DNA from 2 places in the Streptomyces sp. NBC_00289 genome. Region 2 is predicted to be linked to the other one. Evidence: riboswitches for the same ligand, from Rfam matches in the RefSeq annotation. Region 2 holds a riboswitch; the other holds the start of a gene.
What was found. Region 2 has a riboswitch for glycine ahead of gcvP (aminomethyl-transferring glycine dehydrogenase). Riboswitches for the same ligand answer to the same signal wherever they lie in the genome.
Positions count from the first base shown of each region.

Region 1: linked by a shared signal. The riboswitch ahead of gcvT (glycine cleavage system aminomethyltransferase GcvT) and the one ahead of gcvP (aminomethyl-transferring glycine dehydrogenase) in region 2 are both predicted to bind glycine.

Region 1 is NZ_CP108046.1:3,565,827-3,573,369, forward strand. Features, by position in the region: gene OG985_RS16185 (ABC transporter permease) at 1-444, opposite strand, end outside; gene OG985_RS16190 (hypothetical protein) at 1,255-1,632, shown strand; gene OG985_RS16195 (enhanced serine sensitivity protein SseB C-terminal domain-containing protein) at 1,909-2,709, opposite strand; gene OG985_RS16200 (enhanced serine sensitivity protein SseB) at 2,857-3,648, opposite strand; gene OG985_RS16205 (AAA family ATPase) at 3,900-4,568, opposite strand; glycine riboswitch at 4,747-4,845, shown strand; gene gcvT (glycine cleavage system aminomethyltransferase GcvT) at 4,996-6,114, shown strand; gene gcvH (glycine cleavage system protein GcvH) at 6,285-6,662, shown strand; gene glyA (serine hydroxymethyltransferase) at 6,677-7,543, shown strand, end outside.
Region 2 is NZ_CP108046.1:8,354,287-8,361,829, reverse strand. Features, by position in the region: gene OG985_RS37840 (molybdopterin-binding protein) at 1-362, shown strand, start outside; gene OG985_RS37835 (molybdopterin-binding protein) at 483-911, shown strand; gene gcvP (aminomethyl-transferring glycine dehydrogenase) at 975-3,860, opposite strand; glycine riboswitch at 4,039-4,133, opposite strand; gene OG985_RS37825 (PRC-barrel domain-containing protein) at 4,248-4,619, shown strand; gene OG985_RS37820 (DNA polymerase IV) at 4,541-5,995, opposite strand; gene OG985_RS37815 (MerR family transcriptional regulator) at 6,062-6,706, opposite strand; gene OG985_RS37810 (bifunctional nuclease family protein) at 6,971-7,444, opposite strand; gene OG985_RS37805 (MerR family transcriptional regulator) at 7,528-7,543, opposite strand, start outside.

The sequences.
Region 1 (7,543 bases), 4.8 Mb from region 2:
GGCCAGGATACCGAGGATGGTGCCGAGGATGACTGCGACGATGGCTGACAGGAAGCCGACCAGAAGCGAGATCTGGGCTCCGTAGAGGATGCGCGCGAAGATGTCGCGGCCGTTGACCGGCTCCACGCCGAGCAGATGGTCTCCGCTCATGCCGCCGAAGGACCCCCTGGGCGTGCCGAACAGGGGGTCGATCAGGTTCTCGTGGTAGGCGTCAGGGTCCTGCCCGAGCAGGTTGGTGATCACGGGCGCGAGTAGCGCGACCACGATGAGGACGAGTACGACGACGCCACCCGTGAGAGCGAGTTTGTCCCGCTTCAGGCGCTCCCAGGCGATCCGTCCCAGGGAACGTCCCTGTACGGCCTTCGCGTCGGAGCTCAGTACCGCCGCTTCCTCGACCGCGCTCGGGGCCGCTTCCGCGGTCGGCTCGTGCAATGGTGCCGTCATCTGGCAGGGACCCCTCTCAACCGGCGGTAGCCGGCCCACACTTGCCGCTGTAGCGGCATGATCAGTCCTCGTACACAGGGGGGTGAACCCCCCTGATGCGGGAGTCTTCAACGCTTTGGCGATCTGTAGCCAGACTTGGCGGCGAAAGGATGCGCAAACGTGATGCGTTCCTAGGTGTTCCGTTATCCGGACAGTGGGTAACGAGGGTCGGACGCGTATAAATCGGACAGAAGGTGCAGAAATGCATTTCCTGGCGTTATCTACGCGCGAAGATGAGCGTCCAATCCCGGTTCCCGCCATTGCGGGCGGAAGTCGGTTTTCGGCCAGTATCCGCCGCGACTGACAAGTAACCGTACCCGGCCACCGGTGTCCGAGCCCGAGCGGCATAAGCCTCACGGCCGTCGAAGGGGCGGGCCGGGTGTCGTGCCCATCCAGGCGACGGGCGGCGGACAGCACCCCGGCCGGCCACCTGAACCCCCAGCGCATGGGTGTACCTGGCCGACGCCGGCCCGTGCGCGCCAAAACGGCCGGAATTCGGCGACGTGGCAAGAAAGGCGGGCATGGGCGCCGGGCAATCCATGACATTGCCCATCAGAAGACTTCATCACAACATATGGCCTGCATAGACCGGAAAAACAACTAAACATCGAAGTCGAATTCGCAGTCCGACGTTCTCCAGTGCGCGGCGACTCTGACCGGCATCCAGGCAGGGCTTGATCACCGGCGAAACGCCAAGTAAATTGAGCCGACCAATCGATCATGTGATCGAATAGATAACTGGGGGTCTCCTTGCGAAAGTCCGTCACTCGAATGCTTCTGGGCGGCACGTGTGCCGTGCTCCTCACCGTCGGTGCCGCCGGTGCCGCACAAGCAGGAACCTCCAGCGGCACGGTCGCCACCGTCACGAACAGCAGCGGAAGGCAGGTGGGCGAGCTCACCTTCGTCGATGACGGAGATGACTTCTACGTTTGGGACGAGTACGCCGACGGACACGGTGTGCGCGGGGAAATCCACTACGCAGGCACGAAGTTGGCCTCCGCCTACGACGGTACCGGGGCCGACGGCACCATCGCTCACTTCCATTACGACATCACGCCGGGCACGACCTACTTCGTCGAGGTCTGCACTGTCGACGGAGCCAATGACACCACTCCCGTGGCATGCGGAACGGGGACCGTCACGGAGTAGCCGGAATGGATGGCTGCTTATCGGTGGCCACGGCAGGCGCCCCCTCACCCTGTGGGAGTGAGGGGGCGCCTGCCGTTGAGGTCGACGGCTGTTGTTTCCGCACCTCGCTGAGGTCCCTTTCCCGTCGGCGGATCACGGCTCAGCAGCGCGGAAAACGACGTCGATGCCGCCGGAGAAGCTCTGCCGGAGGTTCGTTCAGGCCTGGTTGCGCTTCTGCGTTCCGGTTATCCCGGACCGGAGCCGACAGGGCTCTCCCGCACAGCTTCGGCACGAGGTTCAGTAATTGACGCCGTGCGCCGGCGGGTATCCGTACCCGGCGGCCGGCGCCTGGGCCGGAGCGGCGTGGGCCTCCCGGTCGTAGAAGGGACGGGCGCTCGCCCGCATCCACATCGCGACCGGGTCGTACTCGTCGGACATCGCCACCGTCGACACCGGCAGCCCGTCCGGGACTGCACCGATGGACTGCTGCATCATCGCCCGCACCGAGTCCACCGCGGGCGGGCTGGTGTCGTACACGTCCAGGCCGATGGCGAGGTACGGCGACCCGAGCGCCGGCTGCACCCAGGCTCGCCGGAGCGCGCGGACGGCGGGGGTGCGGTGGGCGTTCTGCGCGAGCAGGGCGTAGAACTGCGGGATCTCGATCCCCGGCTCGGACAGCCGGAGCGGCCCGGCGGGCTGGCGCTCCAGGCCGGTCGTGATCCGGCGCAGATCCAGCCAGGGGATGCCGAGTCCGCCGCCGGGGGCGTGCGGGTTCAGCCAGAGGCCGTAGTGGTCGGGGTAGAGGGTGCGGGCCACGTCGAGGCCGTCGACCACTTCGTACGACCGGTTCCAGCCGCTGGCCGACAACTCCTGGGCGGAGGTGACGCACGGGGCGTACCCGTGGCCGTCGACCTCCATGTTTCCGTACTGGGCGTCGGGGGATCCGGCCTGGCCGTGCCAGAGCAGCATCCAGACCTGGCCGGAGGAGGGGGTTGCGAGGGCGCGCAGCAGCGCCTCGTAGGCGTCGTAACGCCCGGGCGTCACTTGGCGCAGCATGTGCTCGACCTGTCCGGCCGCGGCGGTGCCGCTCGCGCTCACCTGTTACCGCCCCTTCGGAAGACTCCGGATATGAAACCAGCTTAGGCGGCCCGGCCGACAGCGACCGCCCAGGAGCACGCGGCTCGTTGCCGTTCCGCGACCGCCGTTCACGACCGCCGTTCCGCCCGCGGTCTCTTCGGGCGCGCTCTAGGGACCGTACTGATAGAAGGGGCGGACGTGCCCGCGCAGCCATTCGGCCACCGGGTCCTGGGTCACGTCCATCAGGACCAGATTGACCGGCCAGCCCACCGGGAACCGGTCCAGGGCCCGGCCGAGGGCCTCCAGCGGCAGGGCCCTCGGATCGCCCTCCCACTGGGACAGTTCGACGCCGACGAACATCACCGGGTCGGCCGTCTCGATCGCGGCGAGGCAGCGGCGGGCGGTGCGGACGACGCCGGTCCCGGCGAACTCGGCCGACGCGGCGGCCAGGAAGTCCACCGGGTCGTCCTGCCAGTCGGGTTCGAAGAGCCGGACCCGGCCGCCGCTCGACGGGCCGTCCAGCGGGGTCCGCCCGACACGGCACAGCTCGGCCACGGCGGACGGCGGCAGCGGCACGCCGACCGTGCCGTCCGGGTTGACGGCGATGCCCACCTGCGGCGGCAGGCCGCGCGCGAACTCCACGGCGGGCGCGATCGTGTACGACAGGTGCGAGCCGACGACCTGCCGGAACTGCTCCTCGGAGCTGAAGACCGGCACGTACGTCTGGCCCTCGATCTCCAGGGTCGGCAGGTCGAGCGGGCCGCTGTGCGGACCGCCCCCGCCGGGCAGCGGCACCCAGACGAAACTGCGCCCGAGCACCTCGATGATCCGTCCCCCGGCCGCGGGCATGCCGAGGGCGGCGGAGAGCACCTCCTCCAGCTCGTTGCCGGGCCATCCGCCGTGCGGATGGGGGTGTGCCTGCGCCGGAAAGTCCGCGGGGAGATCCGCTGGGAAGTCCATCTCTGTCTGACCGCCTGCTGAGAACCGCTGGTGTGGCTGGAAAGGCTATCGGGTGGGGGCGGACGGCGGGACGCGCGGCTGCTGGGGCGGGACGCGCGGCCGGGCCGACGCGACGTCGACGCGACGCACGGCCGGACCGCGGAACCCGTCCGTGGCCGGGCCGGCGGCACGGGCGGCCGGGCCGACGCGACGTCGGGCGCCGGACGCCGGACGCCGGACACATGACCGCCCGGTCCGCCCGGTCCGCCCGGTCAGCCGGTGAAGCCGATTCGGGCGAGCACGTCTGCCGCGTCGCGGTCCAGCAGGACCGCCGAGGCGCAGCCCACGGGCAGATCGCCCCGCTCGGCGGAGCGCAGCAGCCGGCCGGCCGCCGTGCGGTGGCGCAGGAAGGCGTACCGCGAGACACCCCGGCCGCGCTCGCGCTGGCCCGCCAGCGCGGTACCGGGCGGGACGTCGAGGAGCAGCAGATGCAGGGTGCCGCCCCGGCGGCGGGCCACGCGGGCCAGCCAGTCGCGCACCCAGGCCTGCGTGCCGCAGTCGTGCACGACCACTCCCTCACCGGTGCGCAGGGCGCGGCGCAGCCCCGCGTAGTGGGCCAGCCGCACCAGTGGGCGGTAGACCGCGTACGGCAGGAACCGCGGCATCCGGGAGTCCCAGCGGTCGCGGGTGTCCTGGGAGTCGACGCGCAGTCCGCGGACGGTGCGCCGCATGAGCGTGGACTTGCCGCTGCCGGGCAGTCCGGTGATCACGACGAGATCGCGGGGCCCGAAGAGGAGCGCGTGCGGGCTGTGGCCGCCCCGCTCGCGCAGGTCGCGGAGGACGGGTGCCGGGCGTGCCCCGCACGCCTCTCGGGCCGTGGCAGACGGCTGCTCGGGCAGCGCGACGGCCGAGGTCGTGGCGTACGCAGTGGTCCTCTTCACCCTGATCGTCCTCCCCTGGGGTGGGCACGAGTACCCTCCCCGTCGAGTGTAAAGAGAAGGTAATACGCGGTGTCTCGCGTTTTCATGCGCTTACTGCCACAAGCCGGTTACAGAGGTGGTCTGCCCACGTGCGGGCGATGCGTGCAATGATGTCGGCGCCAACTGCATACCGGCCGCTTGAATCCGCGCGGGAGAGTTCCCAGCAGTACGTCGCTGGGGCGCCGAAGGAGCAAGTCCCTCCCTTGAATCTCTCAGGCCCCGTTACCGCGCGGGCGAGGCACATCTGAAAAGCGGGCCGCTGTGACAGTGGCTCCACCCAAGGTGCAAACCATGACGACCGCTTCGCGGGTCATGGCGAACCTCTCAGGTTCCGATGACAGATGGGGAGGAACGACCTCGCCGTCATGCCCTGGGAGACGACCGACCGATGAGCAGTACCGCACCCCGCCATACCGCGCTCGACGCCCTGCACCGTTCGCTCGGCGCGACGATGACCGACTTCGCCGGCTGGGACATGCCGTTGCGCTACGGCTCCGAGCGCGACGAGCACAACGCCGTACGCACCAGGGCCGGTCTCTTCGACCTCTCGCACATGGGCGAGATCACGGTCAGCGGCCCGCAGGCCGTCGCCCTGCTGGACCACTCGCTGGTCGGCAACATGGGCACGATCGGCGTCGGCCGCGCCCGCTACACCATGATCTGCCAGGAGGACGGCGGCATCCTGGACGACCTGATCGTGTACCGGCTCCAGGAGCGGGAGTACATGGTCGTCGCCAACGCCTCCAACGCCCAGGTGGTGCTGGACGCGCTGGTGCGCCGGGCGGAGGGCTTCGACGCCGAGGTGCGCGACGACCGGGACGGCTACGCGCTGCTCGCCGTCCAGGGCCCCGAGTCCCCCGGCATCCTGAAGTCGCTCACCGACGCCGACCTGGACGGCCTGAAGTACTACGCGGGCCTGCCCGGCACCGTCGCCGGTGTCCCGGCGCTGATCGCGCGCACCGGATACACCGGTGAGGACGGCTTCGAGCTGTTCGTGAAGCCGGAGCACGCCGTCGAGCTGTGGCAGGCGCTGACCAAGGCGGGCGAGGGCGCCGGTCTGGTCCCCTGCGGCCTGTCCTGCCGGGACACGCTGCGCCTGGAGGCGGGCATGCCGCTGTACGGGCACGAGCTGTCGACCTCGCTCACCCCCTTCGACGCCGGGCTCGGCCGGGTGGTGAAGTTCGAGAAGGAGGGCGACTTCGTGGGGCGCGAGGCGCTGCGCGCGGCCGCCGCCCGTTCGGCCGAGAACCCGCCGCGCGTCCTGGTCGGCCTGGCCGCCGAGGGCCGCCGTGTCCCGCGCGCCGGGTACCCCGTGGTCGCCGGCGGCGAGGTGATCGGCGAGGTCACCTCCGGTGCCCCCTCCCCCACGCTCGGCCGGCCGATCGCGATGGCGTACGTCGACGCGGCGCACGCGCGGCCGGGCACGCCCGGAGTCGGCGTGGACATCCGGGGCACCCACGAGCCCTACGAGGTCGTGGCTCTGCCGTTCTACAAGCGGCAGAAGTGACACTGTCGTCCTCGGCACGGCCGGCACCGCCACGGTCGTGACCGTCGCGGCCGCGATCAGCACGGCCGTAACCGTCCGCACGTGATGTCGGGCACATCGCGCCTGCTCACACGTGCTCCCACCAGTCCCCCATTCACCAGCACTCCCCCGCGTACAGGAGAATTCAGGCCATGAGCAACCCCCAGCAGCTGCGCTACAGCAAGGAGCACGAGTGGCTGTCGGCCGCCGAGGACGGCGTGGCGACGGTCGGCATCACCGAGCACGCGGCCAACGCGCTCGGCGACGTGGTCTTCGTCCAGCTCCCCGACGCCGGCGCCACCGTGACCGCGGGCGAGACCATCGGTGAGCTGGAGTCGACCAAGTCGGTCAGCGACCTGTACTCCCCGGTGACCGGCGAGGTCACGGAGGTCAACGAGGACGTCGTCAACGACCCGTCGCTGGTGAACTCCGCCCCCTTCGAGGGCGGATGGCTGTTCAAGGTACGCGTCACGGACGAGCCGGCCGACCTGCTCTCGGCCGACGAGTACACCGCCTTTTCCGCCGGCTGAGGAGTCGTAGACCCATGTCCGACCACACGTCGCAACTGAACACGCCCCTGCACGAGCTCGACCCGGACATCGCCGCCGCGGTCGACGCCGAACTGCGGCGCCAGCAGTCCACGCTCGAGATGATCGCCTCGGAGAACTTCGCCCCGGTCGCGGTCATGGAGGCGCAGGGCTCGGTCCTCACCAACAAGTACGCCGAGGGCTACCCGGGCCGCCGCTACTACGGCGGCTGCGAGCACGTCGACGTCGCCGAGCAGATCGCGATCGACCGGGTCAAGGAGCTGTTCGGCGCCGAGTACGCCAACGTGCAGCCGCACTCGGGCGCCTCCGCCAACCAGGCCGCGCTGTTCGCGCTGGCCCAGCCCGGCGACACCATCCTCGGCCTGGACCTGGCGCACGGCGGCCACCTGACCCACGGGATGCGGCTGAACTTCTCCGGCAAGCAGTTCAACGTGGTCGCCTACCACGTGGAGGACTCCGGCCTGGTCGACATGGCCGAGGTCGAGCAGCTCGCCAAGGAGCACCGGCCGAAGGTGATCATCGCCGGCTGGTCGGCGTACCCGCGGCAGCTGGACTTCGCGGAGTTCCGCCGGATCGCGGACGAGGTCGGCGCCTACCTGTGGGTCGACATGGCGCACTTCGCGGGCCTGGTCGCGGCCGGTCTCCACCCGAACCCGGTGGAGTACGCGGACGTGGTCACCTCCACCACCCACAAGACGCTGGGCGGCCCGCGCGGCGGGATCATCCTGGCGAAGCAGGACTTCGCCAAGAAGCTCAACTCGTCGGTCTTCCCGGGCTTCCAGGGCGGTCCGCTCGAGCACGTGATCGCGGCGAAGGCGGTGTCCTTCAAGGTCGCGGCGAGCGAGGAGTTCAAGGAGCGCCAG
Region 2 (7,543 bases):
TCGGCGTGAGCCCGGACACCGCTCGGCGCTGGGCGGACGCGGGCCGGGTGGCGACCCATCGCGACGAGGGCGGGCGGCGACTCATCGAGGGCCACGACCTGGCCGCGTTCTCGGTCGAGCTGGCCAGGACCGGGGGCGGCGAGGAGGAAGCCGTCTCCCACACCTCCGTGCGCAACGCCTTCCCCGGCATCGTGACCGCGATCAAGCTCGGTGACGTGGCGGCCCAGGTCGAGATCCAGGCCGGCCCGCACCGGCTGGTCTCCCTGCTGACCAGGGAGGCCGTGGAGGAACTGGGCCTGGAGGTCGGGATGGAGGCCACGGCCCGCGTGAAGTCGACAAACGTACACATCGACCGCGTCTGAGCGATCCCGAGGCGACGCAAACCCATGCGTACCCGGCATAAGCCGCCTTTCCGACTACGGTGGGGACCTCCCCGAAACCCTCCAGGGCACCGCCCCCACCGTCAGCGAGGCGCGCACACCATGAGCCTGAGCAGCCTGAGCATTCGCAATCAGCTCCCCGGCACCGTCACCGCCATCACGGCCGGCGAGGTCATGGCCACCATCAGGGTCGGCCTGGCCGGAGGGCAGGACCTCACCGCGGCGATCACCCGCGAGGCGGTCGAGGAACTCGGCCTCGCCACGGGCACGGCCGTACTGGCTCTGGTGAAGTCGACGGAGGTCTCACTGGCCACCGGCCGCGTCGAGGGCCTCTCGATCCGCAACCGGCTGCCCGGCACCGTGCGGGAGATCGTCACCGGCGGTGCCATGGCCTCCGTGAAGGTGACGGTCGAAGGCGGTGAACTGACCGCCGCGATCACCACCGACGCCGTCACCGACCTCGGTCTGTCCGCCGGCACGCCCGTGGCCGCCCTGATCAAGTCGACCGAGCTCTCCCTCTCGACCGGGTGAGAGAGGTGAAGGGCGCTGCCCGGGCCATACCGGCCCGGGCAGCGCCCTTCACCTGCCGCGTGCTCAGTCCTCGTACGCGTCCAGCGGCGGGCAGGAGCAGACCAGGTTCCGGTCGCCGAAGGCCTGGTCGATCCGGCGCACCGGCGGCCAGTACTTGTCCGCCACCGCGACACCGGCCGGGAACACGGCCTCCTCGCGGGTGTACGCGTGCTCCCAGTCGCCGCCCAGCGCGGCGGCGGTGTGCGGGGCGTTCCGCAACGGGTTGTCGGCCGCGGGCCACTCGCCCGCGCCGACCTTCTCGATCTCCGCACGGATGGCGATCATCGCCTCGCAGAAGCGGTCGAGCTCGATCAGGTCCTCGGACTCGGTCGGCTCGATCATCAGCGTCCCGGCCACCGGGAACGACATCGTCGGCGCGTGGAAGCCGTAGTCGATCAGTCGCTTGGCCACGTCGTCCACGCTGACGCCGGTCGCCTTGGTGAGCGGCCGCAGGTCGATGATGCACTCGTGCGCGACCAGGCCGCCGGGGCCGGTGTAGAGCACCGGGTAGTGCGGCTCGAGCCGCTTGGCGATGTAGTTGGCGCTCAGCACGGCCACCTGCGTGGCCCGCTTCAGCCCCTCGCCACCCATGAGCCGGATGTACGCCCACGAGATCGGCAGGATGCCCGCAGAGCCCCAGGGCGCGGCGGAGATGGGACCGACGCCGGTCTCCGGGCCGGCGGCCGGCTGCATCGGGTGGTTCGGCAGGTACGGCGCCAGGTGCGCGCGCACACCGACCGGGCCGACGCCCGGGCCGCCGCCGCCGTGCGGGATGCAGAACGTCTTGTGCAGGTTGAGGTGCGAGACGTCACCGCCGAAGTGCCCCGGCTTGGCCAGCCCCACCAGCGCGTTGAGGTTGGCGCCGTCGACGTACACCTGGCCGCCCGCCTCGTGCACCTGGGCGCAGATGTCGGCGACGTGCTCCTCGAAGACGCCGTGCGTCGACGGGTACGTGATCATCAGCACCGACAGCTCGTCGCGGTACTGCTCGATCTTCGCCCGCAGGTCCGCTACGTCGATCTCGCCGTCCTCGGCGGTCTTCACGACGACGACCTTCATGCCGGCCATGACCGCACTGGCGGCGTTGGTGCCGTGCGCGGAGGACGGGATGAGGCAGACGGTGCGCTGCTCGTCGCCGTTGGCACGGTGGTATCCGCGTACGGCGAGCAGCCCCGCCAGCTCGCCCTGCGAACCGGCGTTGGGCTGGAGCGACACGTTGTCGTAGCCGGTGACCTCGGCCAGACGCTCCTCCAGCTCACGGATGAGGGTCAGGTAGCCCTGAGCCTGCTCGGCGGGCGCGAAGGGGTGCAGCTGGCCGAACTCGGGCCAGGTGACGGGCTCCATCTCGGTGGTCGCGTTGAGCTTCATGGTGCAGGAGCCCAGCGGGATCATGCCGCGGTCGAGCGCGTAGTCCCGGTCGGCGAGCCGGCGCAGGTAGCGGAGCATCGCCGTCTCGGAGCGGTGCTCGTGGAAGACCGGGTGGGTCAGGTAGTCGTCGGTGCGCAGCAGCGCGTCCGGCAGGACCTCCGCCGTCGCCGCGTCCAGCGCCTCGATGTCACCCTCGACCGCGAACGCGCTCCACACCGCGCCGACCTGGGCCCGCGCGGTGGTCTCGTCACAGGTGATCGACACGTGGTCGGCATCGACGAGGTGCAGGTTGACGCCCTGCTCGCGGGCGGCGGTGACGATCTCCGCGGCACGGCCCGGGACCTTGGCGGTGACGGTGTCGAAGTAGGCGCCGTGCACGAGCTCGACCCCACCGGCCTCCAGCCCCGCGGCGAGGATCGCGGCGTAGCGGTGCGTGCGCCGGGCGATGCCCTTGAGGCCGTCCGGGCCGTGGTAGACGGCGTACATTCCGGCCATCACGGCGAGCAGCACCTGGGCGGTGCAGATGTTGCTCGTGGCCTTCTCACGGCGGATGTGCTGCTCACGGGTCTGCAGGGCGAGCCGGTAGGCCCTGTGGCCGTCGGCGTCCACGGAGACGCCCACGAGTCGGCCGGGCAGGCTGCGCGCGAACGTCTCGCGCACCGCCATGTAGCCGGCGTGCGGCCCGCCGAAGCCCATCGGCACACCGAAGCGCTGGGTCGTCCCGACCGCGATATCCGCGCCGAGTTCACCCGGCGACTTCAGCAGTGTGAGCGCGAGCAGGTCGGCGGCCACGGTGACGAGCGCGCCGAGCTGGTGCGCCTGGTCGATGACCGGCTTGAGGTCGCGTACGGCACCGGAGGCGCCCGGGTACTGCAGGAGCACACCGTTGATCTCCCGTCCGGCGATCTCGGCCGGGATGCCCTCGCTCAGGTCCGCGACGACGACCTCGACGCCGGCCGGCTCGGCCCGGGTCTCGATCACGGCGATGGTCTGCGGCAGCGCGTCCGCGTCGACCAGGAAGAGGCCCTTCTTGTTCTTGCCCATACGCCGTGAGAGCGCCACCGCCTCGGCGGCCGCGGTGCCCTCGTCGAGCAGCGAGGCACCGGAGGTCGGCAGCCCGGTCAGGTCGGCGACCATGGTCTGGAAGTTCAGCAGGGCCTCGAGCCGCCCCTGGGAGATCTCCGGCTGGTAGGGCGTGTAGGCCGTGTACCAGGCCGGGTTCTCCATCACGTTGCGCAGGATCACCGGCGGCGTGAAGGTCCCGTGGTACCCGAGCCCGATCATCGGGGCCAGGACCTGGTTGTGGTCGGCCAGCTCACGCAGCTCCGCCAGCACCTCGGCCTCGGTCCGGGCGCCCGGCAGGTCCAGCGCGTCGGCGTTCTTGATCACATCCGGGACCGCGGCGGCCGTGAGCTCGTCGAGGGAGCCGTAACCCACCTGCGCGAGCATCTTGGCCCGGGCCTCGTGGTCGGGGCCGATGTGGCGCTGCTCGAAGGGGATTCCCTGTTCGAGCTCGGTAAGCGGAACGCGATGGGCGGTCATTGCGGAGGCCTCCTGGTCTGACGCGACCTTCGAGGGGTACCCCGGCACGGGTACCCCGACGGCCTCCCCCTCTGTCATCTCAACCTGAGAGCTTCACCGGGCCGCCCGCAGGCACTCCCGGCTTTCACCGTCGGTGAGGACGGAAGCCTTAGACATCCGCCCTGCTTTCCAGAGTGACCTCGTCCGTGCGGTACGGGGGCCTGAGAGATTCCGGGGAGGATTTGCTCCTTCGGCGCCTCCACGATGTCTGGAGGACTCTCCCGCACAGGGTCAGCAGCCGCTTGCCAGCCTACCAGCGAGGTCAACGCCCGTACTTTCGAGTGGCCACCTCCTCGAAAGTGCTCTTTTGTAGTGCTTAGGGATGGGTTGCGACCACATGGAGGGCCCGTGCAGACCGACATCGATCCGCGCCACCTGATCGGCCGCAAGGCGTTCGACCGCGACGGGACCAAGATCGGCACGATCGACGAGGTGTACCTCGACGACGCGACCGGGGTACCGGAGTGGGCAGCCATACGCACCGGACTGTTCAGCAGGGACGCCTTCGTGCCCCTGGAGCCCAGCAAGCTGATCGAGGGCACCCTGCACGTCCCGTTCAAACGTGCCCTGATCAGAGACGCCCCCGACTTCGGCGTCGGCCGGCACCTCTCACCGGAACAGGAACTCCAGCTCTACCACCACTACGGACTGGACGTGGCCGAGCCTCCACCGTTCCCCGACCACGACTTCGGCAAGCTGGCAGGCTCGGACGAGTCCTGAGGCACCGGGACGTCCGGCCCGCCGGGTCTTCGCGGCGCGACGGGCACGCTCGGCACGAGCGGCAGTGGGTCCGCCGGCTCCAGGTCCGGGTCGTCGGTCCGGAAGGTCCGCACCCGGCCCGGCACCGAGTCGGGCGTCTCGAACCGCACGGTGACCCGGCCCAGACCGCTGCCCTGCACCCATCCGTGCCCGTACCCGGCGTGCCGCACGTCGTGACCCGCGGGCCACCGCCGTTCGACCGGCGCCTCCCCCTCCACCACCGGCCCGTCCTCACTGTCCTCCGCCGCATCCTCCGCCCGCTCCCCCGCCGCCTGGGCGAACAGATCCTCCTGCGTGTAGTCGGCGAGCCCCGTGACGCCCACACCCAGCAGCCGGACCCCACCCGTCGTGTCCACCGAGTCCAGCAGCCGGGCCGCCGCCTCCCGTACGACCGCCGGGTCGTCGGTGGGCCCGCGAAGGGTCTCGGACCTGGTCAGCGTGGAGAAGTCGTACCGCCGCACCTTGAGCACGATGGTCCGCCCCGACAGGTTGGCCTCCCGCAGCCGCCGCACACAGCGGCCCGCCAGCTTCTGCACCTCCAGACCCACCCGAACCCGGTCGTGGATGTCCACGTCGTAGGTGTCCTCCACCGACACCGACTTCGTCTCCCGCTCGGCCACCACGGGCCGCTCGTCGTGCGCCAGCGCCATGGCGTACAACCCGTGCCCGTGGGACTTGCCCAGCAGTCGTACGAGCTCGTCCTCGCCCGCCTCGGCGATCTCGGCGACCGTGGTGATCCCGGCCCGCCGCAGATGGTCGCCGGTCGCCGGCCCGACCCCCGGCAGCGTCCGCACCGACATGGGACCCAGCAGAGCCCGCTCGGTACCCGGTTCGATCAGCACCAGACCGTCCGGCTTGGCCTGCTCGGAGGCGATCTTCGCGAGCATCTTGCAGGCCGCGAGTCCCACGGATCCCGTGAGCCCGGTGAAGGTGCGTATGTCGGCGCGCAGCCGCACCCCCACCAGCCGGGCCGAAGCATCGTCCCAGGCCTCTCCCCCGGCCTCCAGATCCACGAACGCCTCGTCCAGGCTGAGTGGCTCCACCAGCGGCGACAGGGCACGCAGGAGCCCCATCACCTGCTCGCTGATCGACCGGTAGAACGCGAAGCGAGGCACGAGATACGCGGCGTTCGGAGCGAGCCGCCGGGCCTGGGCCATCGGCATCGCCGAATGGACGCCGAACACCCGGGCCTCGTACGACGCGGTCGCCACCACCCCGCGCGGCCCCAGCCCGCCCACCACGACGGCCTTCCCGCGCAGACTCGGCTTGGACGCCTGCTCCGCCGAGGCGAAGAAGGCATCCATGTCGAGATGCAGGATCGTGGGCGCGGTTCTCACATCTCCGATGCTGCCCTACGCCACTGACAATGCCGTCCCACCCGGCGCCGGACGAGGAGGACGCGGTCAGACCGCCCGGTTGCGCCGCCGCGCCAGCTCGTCCGCCGGGTTGTGCCCGACGAGGGTCTCGCCGGTGTCGACCCGCTCTCCGTGCAGCTGCGAGAGCGCGCTCTCGACGTCCCGCCACACCACGCCGACCGCGATGCCGAACACGCCCTGGCCGCCCTGGAGCAGCGCGTGCACCTCGTCGGGCGAGGTGCACTCGTAGACCGTGGCGCCGTCGCTCATCAGCGTCATGCGCTCCAGATCGCTGAACCCCCGCTGCCTGAGGTGCTGGACCGCGGTGCGGATGTTCTGCAGGGACACCCCAGTGTCGAGGAAACGCTTGACGATCTTCAGAACCACGACGTCCCGGAAGCTGTAGAGACGCTGCGTCCCCGACCCGTGCGCGGGCCGCACGCTCGGCTCCACGAGCCCGGTGCGCGCCCAGTAGTCCAGTTGCCGGTAGGTGATGCCGGCGGCCGCGCAGGCCGTCGGGCCTCGGTAGCCGATCTCCTCGGACGCCATGGACGTCGCCCCTCCGCTGCTCGGCACCGCCGCCGGTCGCTGCGGAGCGTGATCGGCCGCGCTGCTGTGAAGCGGGTACGGACCGCTCGCCCCGAGACTGCGTCCGGGAGCACCCCCAGCCGTACCGTCGCCGCTGCTTCTCACGCCGACCTCCGTCCTTGACCTGCCTTCTCGACGGTAGGCAGTCACCAGGGGTGCGTCAACGATCGCCACACTCGGCACGCCGAGTGATAATCACCCTAGGAGTGGTTTCCCGCACCTCACCGCGGGGAAAGGCTAGCCGAATGTGCTCGGAGCGGGCCGCAGGACGCTCTCACGCGCCGCTGGCAAATACCGGCATTTGAGCAGTTACCGACCGGAGCTCCAGTCGTCGACCGGCCCGCCACCAAGGCGCCGGGCCGCCACGCCTCACTGGCTGCTGCTGCCGAAGTCCTCGGGGGAGATCTGGTCGAGGAACTCGCGGAACTTCTCCACTTCGTCCTCCTGCTCGTCGGGAATGGCGATGCCGGCGTCGTCGAGCACACCGTCGCTTCCGTAGATCGGCGTCCCCGTACGCAGCGCCAGCGCTATGGCATCGGACGGGCGCGCGCTCACCTCCACGCCGCTGGCGAAGACCAGCTCCGCGTAGAAGACGCCGTCACGCAGATCCGTGATGCGTACTTCGGTGAGCTCCTGGCCGACGGCCTCCAGCACGTCCTTGAACAGGTCGTGGGTCAGCGGTCGCGCGGGGGCCATGCCCTGCTGGGCGAAGGCGATGGCCGTCGCCTCCCCCGGTCCGATCCAGATGGGGAGGTAGCGGTCGCCTCCCACTTCACGCAGGAGCACGATCGGTTGGTTGGAGGGCATTTCGACCCGGACACCTACGACATCGAGCTCGTTCACACAGCAACCCTAGGCCGTGCCCGGGACGTTTGGGTAGTCGGGCCCGGAACGGGCGGCCGATCCCGCCTCCGCAGCCCGGCCCGTCAGGGCAGCCGTACA